DNA from 4 places in the Pseudogemmobacter blasticus genome. Region 3 is predicted to be linked to each of the others. Evidence: riboswitches for the same ligand, from Rfam matches in the RefSeq annotation. Region 3 holds a riboswitch; each other region holds the start of a gene.

The links. A riboswitch is a leader RNA that binds a small molecule or an ion and turns the genes downstream of it on or off. The one in region 3 is predicted to bind cobalamin.
Region 1: another riboswitch for cobalamin. It lies ahead of B6K69_RS04455 (DUF1636 family protein); the one in region 3 lies ahead of B6K69_RS13590 (ATP-binding cassette domain-containing protein).
Region 2: another riboswitch for cobalamin. It lies ahead of B6K69_RS12315 (cobyrinate a,c-diamide synthase); the one in region 3 lies ahead of B6K69_RS13590 (ATP-binding cassette domain-containing protein).
Region 4: another riboswitch for cobalamin. It lies ahead of B6K69_RS17030 (DUF4198 domain-containing protein); the one in region 3 lies ahead of B6K69_RS13590 (ATP-binding cassette domain-containing protein).

What each region holds. Positions count from the first base shown of each region.
Region 1 is NZ_CP020470.1:922,636-926,717, forward strand. It holds gene cobN (cobaltochelatase subunit CobN) at 1-1,104, opposite strand, end outside; gene cobW (cobalamin biosynthesis protein CobW) at 1,111-2,154, opposite strand; gene B6K69_RS04455 (DUF1636 family protein) at 2,151-2,513, opposite strand; cobalamin riboswitch at 2,607-2,812, opposite strand; gene cobO (cob(I)yrinic acid a,c-diamide adenosyltransferase) at 2,877-3,485, shown strand; gene B6K69_RS04465 (cobyric acid synthase) at 3,497-4,082, shown strand, end outside.
Region 2 is NZ_CP020470.1:2,531,832-2,535,913, forward strand. It holds gene B6K69_RS12310 (cobyric acid synthase) at 1-1,125, opposite strand, end outside; gene B6K69_RS12315 (cobyrinate a,c-diamide synthase) at 1,122-2,444, opposite strand; cobalamin riboswitch at 2,580-2,764, opposite strand; gene B6K69_RS12320 (SDR family NAD(P)-dependent oxidoreductase) at 2,910-3,341, opposite strand; partial or broken gene B6K69_RS12325 (MDR/zinc-dependent alcohol dehydrogenase-like family protein) at 3,369-3,797, shown strand; gene grxB (glutaredoxin 2) at 3,814-4,082, shown strand, end outside.
Region 3 is NZ_CP020470.1:2,783,446-2,787,527, forward strand. It holds gene B6K69_RS18415 (hypothetical protein) at 1-264, shown strand, start outside; gene B6K69_RS13580 (two-component system sensor histidine kinase NtrB) at 289-1,764, shown strand; gene B6K69_RS13585 (response regulator transcription factor) at 1,761-2,387, shown strand; cobalamin riboswitch at 2,492-2,707, shown strand; gene B6K69_RS13590 (ATP-binding cassette domain-containing protein) at 2,740-3,492, shown strand; gene B6K69_RS13595 (DUF2946 family protein) at 3,566-3,967, shown strand; gene B6K69_RS13600 (TonB-dependent receptor domain-containing protein) at 4,044-4,082, shown strand, end outside.
Region 4 is NZ_CP020470.1:3,497,686-3,501,767, forward strand. It holds gene B6K69_RS17020 (Ig-like domain-containing protein) at 1-339, opposite strand, end outside; gene cbiM (cobalt transporter CbiM) at 336-950, opposite strand; gene B6K69_RS17030 (DUF4198 domain-containing protein) at 954-1,742, opposite strand; cobalamin riboswitch at 1,879-2,092, opposite strand; gene tcuA (FAD-dependent tricarballylate dehydrogenase TcuA) at 2,208-4,082, shown strand, end outside.

The DNA.
Region 1 (4,082 bases), 1.7 Mb from region 3:
CGCCAGCCGGTGCAGGGCCAGGCCACGGGCGATGGCGGCGTTGATCCGGTCCGGGTCAGCTTCGTGGCGGAAGCGGGAATATTGCAGGTCGGGGTCACGCCGGCCGGGCGACTTGAAGCTGACCACGCCGGCGAACAGGCGGCCGTCCACTTCGGGCAGCACAACATGCATGGCAAGATCGGCCGGCGACAGGCCGCGGTCGGCCGCAGCCCAGTCGGCCCGGCGGGCGGTGGAGAGGGCAACCTGCAACACGGGGCAACCGGCGGCGTCCAAAGGCGAGGTGCCGTCCTCGGCCTTGGCCGAAAAGGCCGTGGCGTTGTAAACCAGCGCGGGCGACAGACCCAGTAGCTCGGAACGAACCCAGGCCGCCGCTTCGGGCGCCTTCAGCGACGTGGCGAACAGGCCAAGAGCCGCAAAGCCGCGATCCCGCAAGCCGCGGATCAGGGCATCGACCGGCGCGGTATCGGCAGCGGTCAGATAGCTGCGGTAGAAGGCGACGACAGCCAGCGGCGCGGCTGGTTCGGGCGCGGCAGGCACTACGCCAAGATCGGGGTCATACCAGCCGAACTCGGGCACAGTCTTGGCGCCGCTCACCGGGCCGGCGAACAGGCCCGCCGCCAGTGACAATTGCGCCAGCGCCGCCTGGGCCGCCACCGCGCCGCCCGCATCGCACAGCGCCTGCAACCGGCGCAGGGTCGAGATGGGCAGCGTCGAAAGCGCGTCCAGCGCCGCGTCCTCGCGCCCGTCGGCCGGCAGAACGGCCAGCGCCACCCCCTTGCGACGGGCCATGTCCTGCAACGCGGCCAGACCGTAGGACCAGTAGCCGGTGCCGCCAATCAGCCGCACCAGCACGGCGCGAGCCTGTACCAGCGTGCGGTCCAGGTAGGTATCGACCGAGATCGGATGCCGCAGGGCCGTCAGGTTCGCCAGCCGCAGCGTGGGCAGCGGATGCCCGGCCTCGCGGGCCCGATGCCAGCCGGCCGCAAACGCCCCAAGGTCGCTGTCCGAAAAGGACAGCACCACCAGATCGGCCCGTGTCTGCCCCAGATCGGTGGGCACCTCGGTCTCTTCCAGACCATGGCTTTCGCGGAAGACCACATGCATGGGCGGTCAGATCCCCGCCCGGTCAAACACCGCCCGGATGGCGGCTGGGTCGATGTCGTCGTGTTCGGCAATCACCACCAGCCGCGACCGGCGCGGCGCAGCGCCCCAGGGCCGGTCAAACTGATGCCGGACCCGTTCCCCCACCGCCTGCACCAGAAGGCGCATCGGCTTGCCCGTCACCGCGACATGACCCTTGACCCGCAGGATGCGCAATTCGCGGGCCAGGGTGCGGATCGCCGCAGCCAGCGCCTCGGGGTCGGCAACTTCGGGCAGGTCGATCACCACGCTGTCGAAATCGTCATGTTCGTGATCGTCGGCCCCGTCATGGTGCGACGGGCGGGCGTCCAGATCATCCTCGGCGGCAGCCCCCAGCCCCAGAACGACCCGCGGGTCGATGACGCCTTCGACCAACGGCAGGATCGGCAGCTTGCGCGGTGCCTCAGCCTCGATCACGGCCCGGGCGGCGGCAACGCCGGTCTCGCCCGCCAGATCGGCCTTGGTCAGCAAGACCAGATCTGCACAGGCGATCTGGTCCTCGAAAACCTCGGACAGGGGTGTTTCGTGGTCAATGCTGTCATCCGCCTCCCGCTGGGCCTGCACGGCCACAGGGTCGGGGGCAAAGCGGCCCGCCGCCACGGCCTCGGCATCGGCCAGCGCAATCACGCCATCGACGGTGATCCGAGACCGGATCGCGGGCCAGTCAAACGCCCGAAGCAGCGGCTTAGGCAGCGCCAGACCCGAAGTTTCGATCAGGATGTGATCGGGCCGCTGCGGCAGGGCCAGCAACGCCTCGACCGTGGGGATGAACTCATCTGCAACCGTGCAGCAGATGCAGCCATTCGCCAGTTCGACGATGTTTTCCTCGGGGCAATTCTCGTCGGCGCAGGATTTGAGGATGTCTCCGTCCACCCCCACGCTGCCGAATTCGTTGACCAGCACCGCCAAACGCCGGCCTTGCGGGTTCTGCATCAGATGGCGGATCAGCGTCGTCTTGCCCGAGCCAAGGAAGCCGGTGATCACGGTGACGGGAATCTTGGCAAGATCGCTCATGTCGGCTCTCCGATGGGGGGGATGCGGGCAAGCGATTGCTTGCGAAAGATTTCGGGACGCTCGCGCCAGGGAACGATACCGTCGGGGGCGGCGGCATAGGCGGCCGCCCCGGCCAGGATCTGCGGCGCATCGGCTTCGGACATCCGTCCATAGACGTAAGACCACCGCCCGGGCGCCGACAACGCCACCGCGCAGCCTTGCGAACAGGCCGACAGACATTCGACGGGGCGCAGGGTAACGCCGGGCACAGGGCCAAGCGCCTCAAGCGCCGCGACAAGGCGCGTGCCGGCGGGCAAGGTGCCCTCGGGCACCGGCTCCCCTGCCCGGCAGGTGGAACAGACAAGCAGCGTAACGGTCATGCGCCCTTCCCGGCTGCGACAGGCGGGGAAAAGGGACAGGCAGGCGCGCGCGACGGATGCGGCGATCCACCGGTCGCGGATCACCCCGTCCGCCCGTTGACAACAAAGCTGGCAGGTCTCCCGGCTTGCGGAGTCGGGGATCGCTCCCCCGGGTGCCCACCTTCCCGGCCTTTCGGCCAGTGGCATCGGACACCCAACTCCGGTCACGGTCGCGGGGGCGGCTGCGCCTCGGGCCGGACGGCCCTATCGCATTCCCTCTTCGCCTGTCATAGACAGGAACCAGCTTGGTGCCCCAGTGACGCCAAGGCAGACCGAAAGTCAAGCCGCCCAACCCAGGGAAGAAACGCCGCCATGTCGCAGCCGATGCCGGACACCGACCGCAGCCATGCCGAGAAGAAGGCCCGGATCAAGGCCGCGAAAGACCGGGTTCTGGCGGAAAAGACCGCCGAAAAGGGGCTGGTGATCGTGCACACCGGGACCGGCAAGGGCAAATCCTCGGCGGGGTTCGGCATGATCCTGCGCGCCATCGCGCATGGGATGCCCTGCGCCGTTGTCCAGTTCATCAAGGGCGCCTGGGACACCGGCGAACGGCGGCTGATCACCGCGCATTTCAACGATCTCTGCCAGTTTCACGCCATGGGGGAAGGCTTCACCTGGGAAACCCAGGACCGCACCCGCGATGTGGCGGCGGCCCGTGCGGGCTGGGAAAAGGCGAAAGACCTGATCCGCGACCCGGCCATCCGCATGGTTCTGCTGGACGAAATCAACATCGCGCTGCGCTACGATTACCTGGATGTGGCCGAGGTGGTGGAATTCCTGCAGACCGAGAAGCCGCCGATGACCCATGTCGTGCTGACCGGACGCAATGCAAAGCCCGAACTGATCGACCTGGCCGACCTGGTGACCGAGATGACGCTGGTCAAGCACCCGTTCCGCGCCGGCATCAAGGGCCAGCCGGGCGTGGAGTTCTGAGGAGACCTGCCATGCGCGCGTTGATGATCCAGGGCACCGGCTCGAATGTCGGCAAGTCGCTGCTGGTGGCGGGGCTGTGCCGGGCGGCGCGGCGGCGCGGGCTGTCGGTTCTGCCCTTCAAGCCGCAGAACATGTCGAACAACGCCGCCGTGACCGAGGACGGCGGCGAGATCGGTCGTGCGCAGGCCTTGCAGGCGCTGGCGGCCGGGGTGGCACCGCATACCGACATGAACCCGGTGCTGCTGAAGCCCGAAACCGACATCGGCGCGCAGGTCGTGGTGCAGGGCCGCCGTCTGACCCGGGCCGGCGCCGGCGAATATGGCAAGATGAAGCCGTCGCTGATGCCGGCGGTGCTGGAAAGTTTCAACAGGCTGAAGGCGCGGGCCGATCTGGTGATCGTCGAAGGCGCGGGCAGCCCGGCCGAGGTGAACCTGCGGCGGGGCGACATCGCCAACATGGGCTTTGCCCGGGCGGCGGATGTGCCGGTGGTGCTGGCCGGCGACATCGACCGCGGCGGCGTGATCGCGCAGATCGTGGGCACGCAGGCGGTGATCGACCCCGACGATGCCGCGCTGGTTGCGGGGTTCCTGATCAACC
Region 2 (4,082 bases), 250 kb from region 3:
GCCGGCACAAATGCCCACCACGCGGCCGCCCCTGCGGTGATGGGCCAGGATGTCGATGTCCCAGCCCTGTTTGCGCAGCGCCTCAAGCGCCGACCGCGTGGTCTTCGACCCGGGCAGCAGCACCACATCCGCATTGGCCGGGATCGGCTGGCCGGGTTTCACCCAGCGCAGGTCCACCCCCGGCTCGGCTGACAGCGGATCAAGGTCGTCGAAATTCGCCACCCGGTCGATTTGCGGCACGGCGATGACCAGCCCCCCGCCCGCGCTGCGGCCCGGCCGTTCCAGCGCCAGCGCATCTTCGGCCGGCAGCAACGCCGCCGCATCAAACCAGCGCGCGGCACCCAGAAAGGGCCAGCCGGTGACATTTGTCATGGTGCGGCAGGCCGGTTCGTAAAGCGCAAACTGGCCCCGGAACTTGTTGACCAGAAACCCCCGGATGCGCGCGCGTTCTGCGGGCGTGTGCAGCAGCCAGCTTCCGACCACCGCCGCCATGGCGCCGCCGCGGTCATTGTCGGTCAGCAGCACCACCGGCAGGTCGGCGGCCCCGGCGAACAGCATGTTGGCGATGTCGGATCGCCGCAGATGGGTTTCGGTGCCCGATCCGGCGCCTTCGACCAGCACCAGATCGGCTTCGGCCGCCACCCGCCGATAGCTGTCCAGCACGGCGGGCAGCAGCAGCGGTTTCAGCCCGTGGTAATGCCGCGCCGGCCAGTTCCCCAGCGCGCGCCCCCGCAGCACCACCTGAGAGCCGACCATCGCCTGCGGTTTCAGCAACACCGGGTTCATGTGGATCGAGGGCGCCAGCCCCGCTGCCCGTGCCTGCAAGGCCTGCGCCCGGCCGATTTCGCCGCGCCGGGGCGTTCCGTCGGCATCGGGCGACAGGTCGCTGTCGGCCGTGACGGCGGCGTTGTTCGACATGTTCTGCGCCTTGAACGGCGCCACCTTCAGCCCGCGCCGGGCATAGGCGCGGCACAGGCCCGCCACCAGCAGGCTTTTGCCCACGTCCGAACTGGTGCCCTGGATCATCAGCGCGCGGCCCCGTCGCGGCGGCGGCGGGTCCAGCAGGGGCACCTCGATCTTGGGCAGCGGCGGCGGGGCATCGTCGGGCGGCAGGGGGGCGGTCATGTGGCGGCGCCTTCGGTGGCGATCAGGTGGAAGAAGCTGCCCGAGACATGGCCCCGCGTGCTGCCGGTTTCCTGCACCGGGTTTCCCGAGGCATCGGTGGCCCGTGCCAGCGGCGCGTCGGGCTGGGCCAGGATCGAGGAATAGTGGAACTCATGCCCCCGCAGCGCGGTGCCGGGGGCATGGCCCGGCATCGGGGCCACCAGCGTGGCGCGGCGGTAGCCAAGGTGCAGGCGGCGGACCTGGTAGCTGGTAACCAGCCCCAGAAGGCCCGCCATCCGGTGACTGGTCCCCGAGGCATCCACCAGCGCCTCGCCCAGAACCATGTAGCCGCCACATTCGCCATGGACGGGTTTGGTCTGCGCATGGCGGCGCAGGCCGGACAGGAAGGTTTCGGCCGCCGCCAGCCGCCCGGCGTGCAACTCGGGGTACCCTCCGGGCAACCAGACCAGATCGGCCGAGGGATCGGGGGCCTGATCGTCGAGAGGCGAGAACGGCAGCACTTCGGCCCCCGCCCGGCGCCAGCCTTCCAGCAGATGGCGGTAGACGAAAGAGAACGCCACGTCGCGCGCCAGCGCGATGCGCTGCGCCGGCGGCAGGGGCCAGGCCCCGGCCGGGGGCGGGCCGGCTGATCGGGCGGCACCGATCAGCGCGGCCAGATCGGCATGGTCACGCACGAAGGCCCCCAGCCGGGCGATCAGCGCCTCAAGCCGGGGATGTTCGTCTGCCTGCACCAGGCCAAGGTGACGTTCCGGCAGGCTGAGATCGCTGCGGCGGGGCAGGGCGGCCAGCACGGGAATGTCCAGTCGCGCCATCTCTTCGCGGACCATCACCTCATGCCGGGCACCGGCGACGTTGTTCAGGATCACGCCCGCCAGCGGCGGCGCATCGGGGTGGCGGGCGAACCCCAGCGCAACCGCCGCTGCCGATTGTGCCTGGCCTTCGACGTTCAGCGCCAGAACTACAGGCCAACCGCAAATCCGGGCCATTTCGGCGGATGAGCCGCGGCCGCGGCGCCCGGGCTTCGAGGTGCCGTCGTAAAGACCCATAGAGCCTTCGGCGATCACCAGATCGGCGCCATCGGCCTGATGCCGGACCGCATCCATCAGGCTTTGGTCCATCGCCCAGGAATCAAGGTTGAAGGACGGCCGTCCGGCTGCCAGGCCGTGAAAGGCGGTGTCGATGTAATCGGGACCGTTCTTGAAGGGCTGCACGACAAGCCCCCGATCGCGCAAGGCCCGCAACAGGCCCAGCGTCACGGTTGTCTTGCCTGCGCCCGAATTCGGGGCCGCGATCACCAGCCCCCCGGGCCAAGCCGTCATGGCCAAAGTCCCGGAACCGGCGAAAGAGTTTCAGGCGGCATGTCGTCCCTCATGTTCAGGGACAAGGTGGAAGGGCGGGTGCAGCCACGGCCAGACCCGACACCGGAACACCCCGTCCGGTCAGCGTCGTTCGGCGCTGGCAGGTCTCCCGGCTTGCGGATCTCAGGGGGGCTTACCCCTGGCGGTACCCTGCCTTCCCGGCCGGTCGGGCCAGTGGCGGTGGGTGACCTGTCCGGTCACGGTCGCGGGGGCGGCTGTGTTCTGGGCCTGGCGGCCACGGACACATTCCCTTTTCACCTGTCACGAAGACAGGCACCAGCCGGGCGGTGATGCGCCCGTTGCGTTCAGGTTGTCAAGCCAGCCCCGGATGCCGCTGCAATTGGCCGCAATCCGGCCCGGCTGCAAGCGGCTGATCCTGCGAGAGTGGCGACCGCGCGCGGGCCTGTCCTGCGGCCGCCCTGCCTGCTATCCCTGCGTTGCCGTCATGCCACCATCCACCACCAGGACCGAGCCGCTGCAATAGCTGGCCTCGTCCGAAGCAAGGAACAGGCACGCATTCGCGATTTCCTCCGGCCTGCCGGGGCGTCGCATCGGCGACATGGCCTGCGCTGTGGCGGGGTCGTTGAAACCGTCCAGCAGGCCGCCCACCATGCCGGTCGCGATATATCCGGGGGCCACGACGTTTGAACGGATGCCCTCTCCGACATAGGCGCAGCTCATGGCGTTGGACAGGTTGATCATCCCGGCCTTGGCCGCGCAATAGGCATGGGCCCGGGGCAAACCCCGGAACCCCGATACGCTGGACACATGCACCAGCGCCCCGCCGCGCTGGTGATGCCGCATCTGGCGAACGGCCAGACGCGACATCAGATAGCAGGATGTCAGGTTGAGCCGCATCACCTCATCCCATTTGTGGGGGTCGGTTACCTGACCGCGCTTGGGGCGCAGCGCATCGTGCCGCGTGCAGACCTGTCTGAAACCGTCAAGCGCCCGCTGGAAGCAGAAACCTGGGCCGGTTGCGTGGATGCGGTTGGCGGCGCGATGCTGGCGCGGGTTCTGGGGCAGATGCGCTATTGCGCCTCTGTCGCGGCGGTCGGGCTTGCGGGCGGCCCGGCGCTTCCGGCGACGGTGATCCCCTTCCTTCTGCGCGGCGTCAATCTTCTGGGGATCGACAGCGTGATGTGCCCGACCGAACGCCGCATCGACGCCTGGGCCCGGATTGCCCGCGATCTGCCGCTGGATCTGCTGGCCTGGATGATCCGGCCTGCCGCGCTGTCGGATCTTCCGGCGCTTGGCGCGGCGATCCTGAAGGGAGAGGTGCAGGGCCGGGTCGTGGTTGATGTGAACGCCTGAACCGGGTGCCAAAGGGATGCGGCTCTATCTTTATGAGCACTGCCCATACTGCATCCGTGTCGTCATGGGCGCGCGGATGAAGGGGTGGCCGCTGGACCTGGTTCATGTGCCCTATGACGATGCAGAGACGCCCAGGCGGCTGATCGGGCGCAAGATGCTGCCCATCCTGCAGGATGGGGCAGAGGTCATGTCGGAAAGCCTTGATATACTTCGGAAACTGGATGAAATGGGTGGGGAACGGCTGTTCCGGCAGCCGCCCCGGCCGCAGGTCGTGGACTGGATCAC
Region 3 (4,082 bases):
GACATGCTGGTGCGGCTGGCGCTGGATGGCGCGGCCGACACCCCGCAGGATGTGCTGACCAGCCGCGCAAGGCTGCATATCGCGGCCAATCCCGAAATGCTGGCGGTGCGCTGGTTCGATGCGCAGGGCCGGCTGGTGGCCGGTGTGCCCGAAGGGGTATCGCCCGGCGAACAGGCCATGGCCGATCTGATGCTGCGCTCTCCCGCGGTGTCGTCGCGGCCGGTTTACGGCCCCGTCACCGATGGCGTCGTGACCATGGCGTAGCGCATCTCGTCCAGCGAAGGCGTGGTGACCGCCACGCTGGCGCTGCCGCTGATCCTCGACCGTCACATTCCATGGTGGATCGCCGAACAATACGGCGTGCGGATCTTCGATGTGTCGGGCACGCTGGCCGAACGGGCCCGCCGTCCGGTGGCCGAAGGCGCGCCGCAACATGGCATCAGCTTCGACCCGCCCCTGCGCGGCACCACGCTGCAGATTTCGGCCTATGACCGCCCGCCCGCCTTCGGCAACAGCGCATTGCTGGGGGCCATCGTGGCGCTAGCGTCCTTTGCCGTGCTGGCCCTGGTGGTGGTGCAGCGCAACGCGGTGCACCGCCGCCGCGCCGAAGAACGGCTGCGCGCCGAAATGGCCTTCCGCCGCTCGATGGAGGAAAGCCTGACCGTCGGCCTGCGCGCCAAGGATCACAACGGCCGGATTCTTTACGTCAACGCCGCCTTCTGCAAGCTGGTCGGCCTGCCCGCCGAAACCCTGATCGGGCGCGATCCGCCCATGCCCTACTGGGCGCCCGAGACGCTGGCCGAAACGCTGGACCGCCAGCGCCAGCTTCGCGAAGGGCAGGCGGTGCCGCAGGCCTTTGAAAGCCGCTTCCGCCGCGCCGACGGTTCCGAGATCGACGTGCAGGTGTTCGAGGCGCCGCTGATCGACGCCGCCGGACGGCATCGCGGCTGGATGGGTTCGATCATCGACATCACCGAAGCCCGCCGCGCCGCCCGGCTGGCGCGCGAGCAGGATGAAACCATGGCCCGCACCGGCCGGCTGGTGACGCTGGGCGAAATGGCCTCGACCCTGGCGCATGAGCTGAACCAGCCGCTGGGGGCCATCGCCTCTTACGCGGCGGGCGGGCTGAACCTGCTTGATCAGGGCCGCAATGACCCCGGGCTGATCCGTGGCGCGCTGGAAAAGATGGCCACGCAGGCGCGGCGGGCCGGGCTGATCATCCGCCGCATCCAGGATTTCGTGAAGAAGCGCGAACCGCAGTTCGTGGCGCTGGATCTGGCCGAGGTGGCCGCCGATGCCATCGGCCTTCTGGGCGCCGATGCCCGCGAAATGCGGGTGCGGCTGCGGCTTGAGGCGCCCCCAGACCTGCCGCAGGTGGCGGCGGACCGTATCCTGCTGGAACAGGTGCTGGTCAACCTGATCCGCAACGGCATGGAAGCCATGGCCGAAGGCCCGCGCAGCGGCGATGTGCTGGCAGTGCGGCTGACGGCGCAGGGCGAAACCGTGCGGCTTGAAGTCATCGACCGCGGCCCCGGTATTCCCGAGGCGCTGTCCGGCAAGCTGTTCGATCCCTTCACCTCAACCAAGAGCCATGGCATGGGCATGGGGCTGAACATCTGCCGCTCCATCGTCGAACTGCATCACGGAACGCTTGAGCACGCGCCCAACCCCCCGGGTGGCACGGTCTTCGCGGTAACGCTGCCGGCCGGCCCGCCCCCCGCCACCGGGGATCGTGCCGAAGCCGCAAAGGAGGCCACGCCATGACCGCCGCCATGACCGCCGACACCGATCTTGCCGTGCATATCGTCGATGACGAGGAAGCCCTGCGTGACGCGCTGGCCTTCCTCTTCGCATCGCGCGGCATCGCCACCCGGCTCTGGCCCTCGGGCGAGGCGCTGCTGGCCGGCTGGCCGCAGCCCGGTTGCGGCTGCCTGATCCTGGATGTGCGGATGGACGGGATGTCGGGGCCGCAGGTGCTGGATGCCCTGTCGGCGCAGGAAGGCGGCGTCGATGCGCTGCCGCCCGTCATCTTCCTGACCGGCCACGCCGATGTACCGCTGGCGGTGCAAAGCCTGAAGGCCGGCGCCTTCGACTTCGTGGAAAAGCCGTTCAACGACAACCAGATCGTCGATCTTGCCCTCAGCGCCATCGCCCTGCGCCGCGACCGCGTGGCCGCCGCCCGCGACCGGCTGAACCTTGAACAGCGCCGCGCCAGCCTGTCGGCGCGCGAGGTCGAGGTGATGGTCCTCATGCTGCAAGGCCGGCTGAACAAGCAGATCGCCGATGACCTTGGCATCTCGATGCGCACGGTCGAGGCGCATCGGTCGCGCGTGCTGGCCAAGATGGGCGCCCGCAACATTGCCGAACTGGCGCGGATGCTGTCCTGACCGCCGGTCCGGGCACCGCCGCATCCTGTCACGCCATCGCAGCCTCATGTCGGGCGCGGCGCCACAGGCGTCGCAGCCGGGCTTGCCCCGCCACGGCCTGCCGGGGCACCCTGTCCGGGATGGTTCCGACGGCCTGCAAGGGCTGACCGGATGAAAAGGGAACACGGTGCGGTGCCGGCGGCGCCAATTCCGTGACTGCCCCCGCAACTGTAAGCGGCGAGCGACCCCCATCGCCACTGGGCCCCCCGATTGCGGGCCCGGGAAGGCGGGGGAAGCCACGACCCGCGAGTCAGGAGACCTGCCATCGTCAGATCAACCACACCGGGCGGGGTGCCCCGGAAAGGAGCTTGCGATGGACGACCCAAGACACCGCCCCCCGGCGGCCCCTGTCTGCCCCGTTTCGCGGCCTGCCCTGTTGCAGCTTCGCGGCGTGGGCTGGGCTGCCCGCAGCGGCTGCCCGACCCTTGCCGACATCAGCTTCACCGTTCAGGCGGGGCAGGTGCTGGGGCTGGCCGGGCCGCCCGGCGCGGGCACCTCGGTGCTGCTGCGGCTGTTGTGCCGCGCCCTGCCGCCAACCCGTGGTGCCGTCCTGCTGCACGGGCGCGACCTCTGGCTGATCCCGCCGCATGAGGCGGCGCGCAGCGTGGCTGCCGTGCTGCAAGCGCCGGTCGATCCGGGCCTGACCCTGCGCCAGCTTGTCGCCCTTGGCCGGCAGGCCTGCCGCGCCACCGGCCGCCCCGGCTGGCGCGACGCCGAAGCCGTGGCCGAGGTGCTGGAGCGGCTGAACCTTGCCCCGCTGGCCCGCCGCCGCTTCGGCACGCTGCGCCCCGGCGACCGGCAGCTTGCCCGCCTGGCCTGCGCCCTGGCGCAAGACCCCGCGCTTGTGGTGCTGGATCGCCCCGCCGACCCGGACGAGGCCCGCCATCTGCCCGCGCTGCTGCACCATCTGCGCCGCCTTGGTCTGGCGGCCGTCTGCGCGCTGCCCGAAACCGCCCCGGTTCCCGATGCGGTTGACCGGGTGATCCGCCTTCAGCACGGCCGCATCCTGACCGAAGACCCCGCCGCCCTGTCCCCGGCAAGCCTTGTCGGGCGAAGGGGCCGCTGAAGGCCACCGCCTGCGACATTCTGGAAATTGTCCACCGGCATCAGATGTGCGAACATTCGTATTGATGAATGTCGTGAAGGGTTTTTTCTCCCGCCTTCGGGGGCTGCTGACGGCGGCCCTTGTTCTGCTGCTTGCGCTGCAACTGTCGCTGGGGCTGCGCCCGTTGCAGCCGGGCCGTCTGGCCGACGGGATGCTGGAAATCGTGCTCTGTTCGCAGGGCAGTATGCGCACGGTCCTGCTGAACCTTGAAACCGGCGAGATCAGCGATACCGAAAAGCCCGATGCCAACCCCGCGCAAAGCTGCCCCTTCTGCCTGACCGGCATCGCCCTGCTTGGCGATCCGCCCCCGCTGCCGGTTCTGGCGGGGCGTCTTGTCGCCAGCCTGTCGCTGCCCGTGCCGGCGCCCCGCGGGGTGCCGCAGCCGCTTGACCTGTCCCGCCTGATCCGCGGCCCCCCGACCCGGATCACTGCCTGACCACACTTCAGCCAGACCAACGGAAGCCGCGCGGCGCAAGCTGACCGCGCGCCCGGAAACAAGGGACAAAGAAACCATGATCATCGCCAATCCGGCGCGCCTTGGCGCGACCGCC
Region 4 (4,082 bases), 710 kb from region 3:
GGCCTTGCCCAGGATGCCGCCCACATCGGCTGCGCTCATGGTCACCTCGGCCACATGGCCTGCCCCCAGATCGGCGCGGAACACATGGTCCACGGGTTCGGTCGGGGTGAACAGGAAAACACCGCCCTCGTCCGTTGTGGTTTCGCCCAAGGGGCGGCCGGCCGGGTCGGTTACGGTGACCTTGCTGTTCGCCGCCATATCGCCGTTGGAAAACCCGATTTCGCCCTCGATCGCGCGGCCTGCAGGATAGACCGAGGCAATCACCTTGTGCGCCAGGGCGGGCCAGGGCGCCAGCATCAGGCAAAGGGCCGCCGTTGCAAGAGATCCGGCCTGTTTCATCGTGCCACCTCAAGAGCATGGAAGAGTTCGGGTTTCACCTTGCGGGCCAGCGATACCGCGGCAGCCGTGAGCACGCCTTCGATGGCCATCACCGGGATGTGGGCAAAGAACACCAGCCTGGCGGCGGGCAGGAACTGTTCGCCGCTCAGCATCAGCGAAAGCGCGACGAACAGCGTTGTCAGCGCAATCGCCAGTGCGCCGCCGATGCCGGCCCAGACCGTGGCGGTCAGGGCGGTTCCGCGGCGGATGAACGGGCCGCAGGCCATGCCGACCAGCACCGCCGGCAGGGCGATGTTCACGGTGTTGACCCCCAGCACCGTGACCCCGCCAAAGCCGAAGAACACCGCCTGCAACAGCAAGCCCACGAACAGCGCCGGAAACGCGGCCCAGCCCAGGATGACCCCGGCCAGACCGTTCAGGATGAGGTGCACCGATGAGGGGCCGATCGGGACATGCACCAGCGAGGCCACGAAGAACGCCGCCGACAACACGCCGGCGGTGGGTATCTTTTCAACCGTCAGCGCCCGCAGGCCAAGGGCAATGCCCCCGGCCGCGATCACGGCGCCCCCGATCACCACGGGGTTGGACAGCGCGCCATCAACGATGTGCATGGCTTACTCCAGATCCCAGGCGCGCACCCAGATCACGGCATCCTGACTCAGTTCCTTGCCTTCATGTTCCTTGGCCGGGCCGGACCCCAGCGCCGCAAAGCCCCACCAGCCGGCCTTGGGAATGCCAAAGGTGAAGGTTCCGTCGGCATCGGAAACCACCACGACCGACCCGCCCGGCATTGGCCCGGCAACGGCCGATTTCGCCGTATTGGTGGCAAGGTCCGGCTCTGCGGCCATGAACTCGACCTCGATCTCGACGCCGGGCACCGGCTTGCCTTCGGCCAGCACCTGCCCGCTGAAGGTAGAGCCTGCAATGATGTTGTAGGGCTTGTTCAGCGGCAGGATCTCGGTCGCCAGACCCTGCGGTTCCATCCAGTCGGTCGGCAGTTCGGCATGGTTCAGATAGACCTTGGTCAGTTGCTGGATGAAGACATCCTCGCTGGGTTCCAGATAGGGGGCGGGTTCAACCACCAGCACATAATCGCCGGCCTTTGTTACCGGCACGCTGGCCTCATAGGCGGCCGCCGCATTTTCAACGCCGGTAAAGGTGATCGGCTTCAGCCGATCCATCAGGTCGGTCTTCTTGCCCTTGTTCACGCTGTAGAAGGCCAGCGGTTGGCCCATGTCCATCACATGGCCGTTCTCGAAAGGGTGCCAAAAGATCAGCCGCAACGGCACATCGCCGGGGCCTTCGATGATGGGGTTTTCAACATGGATCAGTTGGAAATGCGCTGCGGCGGGCAAGGGCAACAGGCAGGCCGCGGCGATCAGCGCGGCAGGGCGAAGGGTCATGGTCGTTCCTCTCTTGTGCCGTCAGAAGACGGAATCCAGAAAGGACGTTCGGGATGAAAGGCACGCAGGGCGTTGTTCCGGCTCTGCGAGCCAGACGCACACCCCGGCGTCCGGTTGATTGCAGGCGAAGATCGCTCTTCACCATGCCTCGCCGGCAGGTCTCCTGGCTCGCGGGTCTTGGCTCGGCCGGCCTTCCCGGGCGGTTGGCCCAGTGGCGTGTTCGGCGTCGCTCTCCGCTTACAGTTGCGGGGGCAGCCACGGAATTGGCCCCTGCGGGCCGCACCGTATTCCCTCTCTCCCCCTCGCCGCGCGATGATGCCCGGCAAGGGACCGATGATGCCCTTTACCGGCCATAACCGCCGCGGCATGTCAACCGCCTTTCCGCCGCAGGTTGCGAATAGGGGTGCCCTTGAGGATCGGACGCATCCGTGAAACCGTTTGCCCGCGAAGAGACGGGGGGGAGTGGTGGCGGACGGCGGCAACAGGGTTCTGGTCATCGGTGGCGGGTTCGCCGGGCTTTGCGCCGCCATCGATGCGCGTGAGGCCGGGGCCGCCGTGATGCTGGTGGATGCCGCGCCGCGCGAGCTGTTGGGCGGCAACGCCCGCCATTGCCGCAACCTGCGTCTGGTCAACCCTACCGAAACGCCCTTCCAGCGCGACAGTTACCCCGCCGCGGCCTTTCTGGCGGATCTTCGGCGCAAGGCTGCGCCTGATCCAGACCTTGCAGAGCGTCTGGCGGAAGGCGCGGGCGACCTGGGGCCCTGGCTTCTGGCGCAGGGGGTGGCTTTCGAACCCTGGGCCGACGGCAATCTGCCCTATTCCCGCCGAACCGTCTTTCTGCGCGGGGGCGGGCAGGCCTTGGTCAATGCGCTGGTCCGCCGTGCTGTCGCCCTGGGGGTGGATATTCGCACCGGCTGGCGGGTCCGCGCCCTAGATCCGGCCGCGCTGTCGCCGCAAACGGCCGCCCCGTTGCACATTCTTGCCGACACGCCCGAGGGGCCGGTGCAGATTGCCGCCGCTGCCGTGGTGCTGGCCTGCGGCGGTACGGGCGCAAACAGGGGCGAGCTGGCCCGCCACCTTGGCCCGCGCGCGGCGGTGATCGCCAATCGGGGCACGCCGTTCCAGCAGGGCGAACCGCTGCTTTGGCTGTTGTCGCACGGGGCTGCCGCCGCCGGTTTGCCGGGCGATGGCCACCTTGTCCCGGTTGATGCCCGCGCGCCACAAGACGATGCCGGAATTGTCAGCAGGTTGGACGGTATGCAGTTTGGCCTTGTCGTCGGCCCTGATGGCCGCCGCCTTGGCGATGAAGGCGCCACGATCAGCCCCGAGAGGTTCTCGCATTGGGCGCGTCTTCTGCAAGACCGGCCGGATCCGCGCGGCTGGATCATTCTGGGGCCCGAGGGCACCGCCCGTCTGCCGCCGTTGATGTATCCGCCGCTGCGCGCGGCCACGCCCGTGGCGCTGGCCCTTGCCTGTGGCATCGACCCCGATGGCCTGACCGTCACGCTGCAAGAGATCAGGGATTGGCAGGCCGGCGGTCCGCCGCCCGATCCACCGCGCACCCTGCGCGACACGGCCCCTCTGGGCCGGCTTGACGGCCCCCTTGCGGCCATTCCCATGCGGCTTGGGCTGGCCTTTACGCGCCACGGAGCCGCCGTCGACGCCAGTACGCGAATCCGCCTTGCCGCAGGGGGCACCGCGCCGCAGCTTTTCGCGGCGGGCACCGCCATGTGCGGCCAGATCCTGGGCCCGGGCTACCTTTCGGGCATGGGGCTGACCATTGCCGGCGTCTTCGGTCGCATCGCCGGGCGCGAGGCGGCAGCGCTGGCCGGGTCTGCGGTTCTGCCCGCGCAGGGGCCGGCCCTTGCAGACCGGATCGCCCCGTCTGCGCCGCCGCCGGAAGATCCGCTTGCCAATGCCCGGCGCACGATGAACCTGTGCAACACCTGCGGGTTCTGCACCGGGCTTTGCGATGTCTTCCCGGCGGCCCAGTTGCGGCAGGGCTTGCGGGACGGCGATCTGCGCCATCTTGCCCATCTGTGCCACGATTGCCGGTCCTGTCACGCCGATTGCCAATATACCCTGCCGCATGAACTGGCGATCAACGTCCCCGCCGCGCTGGCCGAGGTGCGGGCGCAAGACTATGCCGGACCTTTGCCCCGGCGGCCTGCCGGCCCCCGTTTCGCGGTCTGGCTGTTCCTGTTCTGCCTGTTCGCACCCGTGCTTGGCACCTTGCTTCTGGTGCCGTCGCAGGTGCTGTTCGCGCCGCAAGCCGGGTCGGGGGCCTTTTACCGGGTGATCCCCCATCCGGTGATGGCGGCGGGCGCGGCGCTGGCCTTT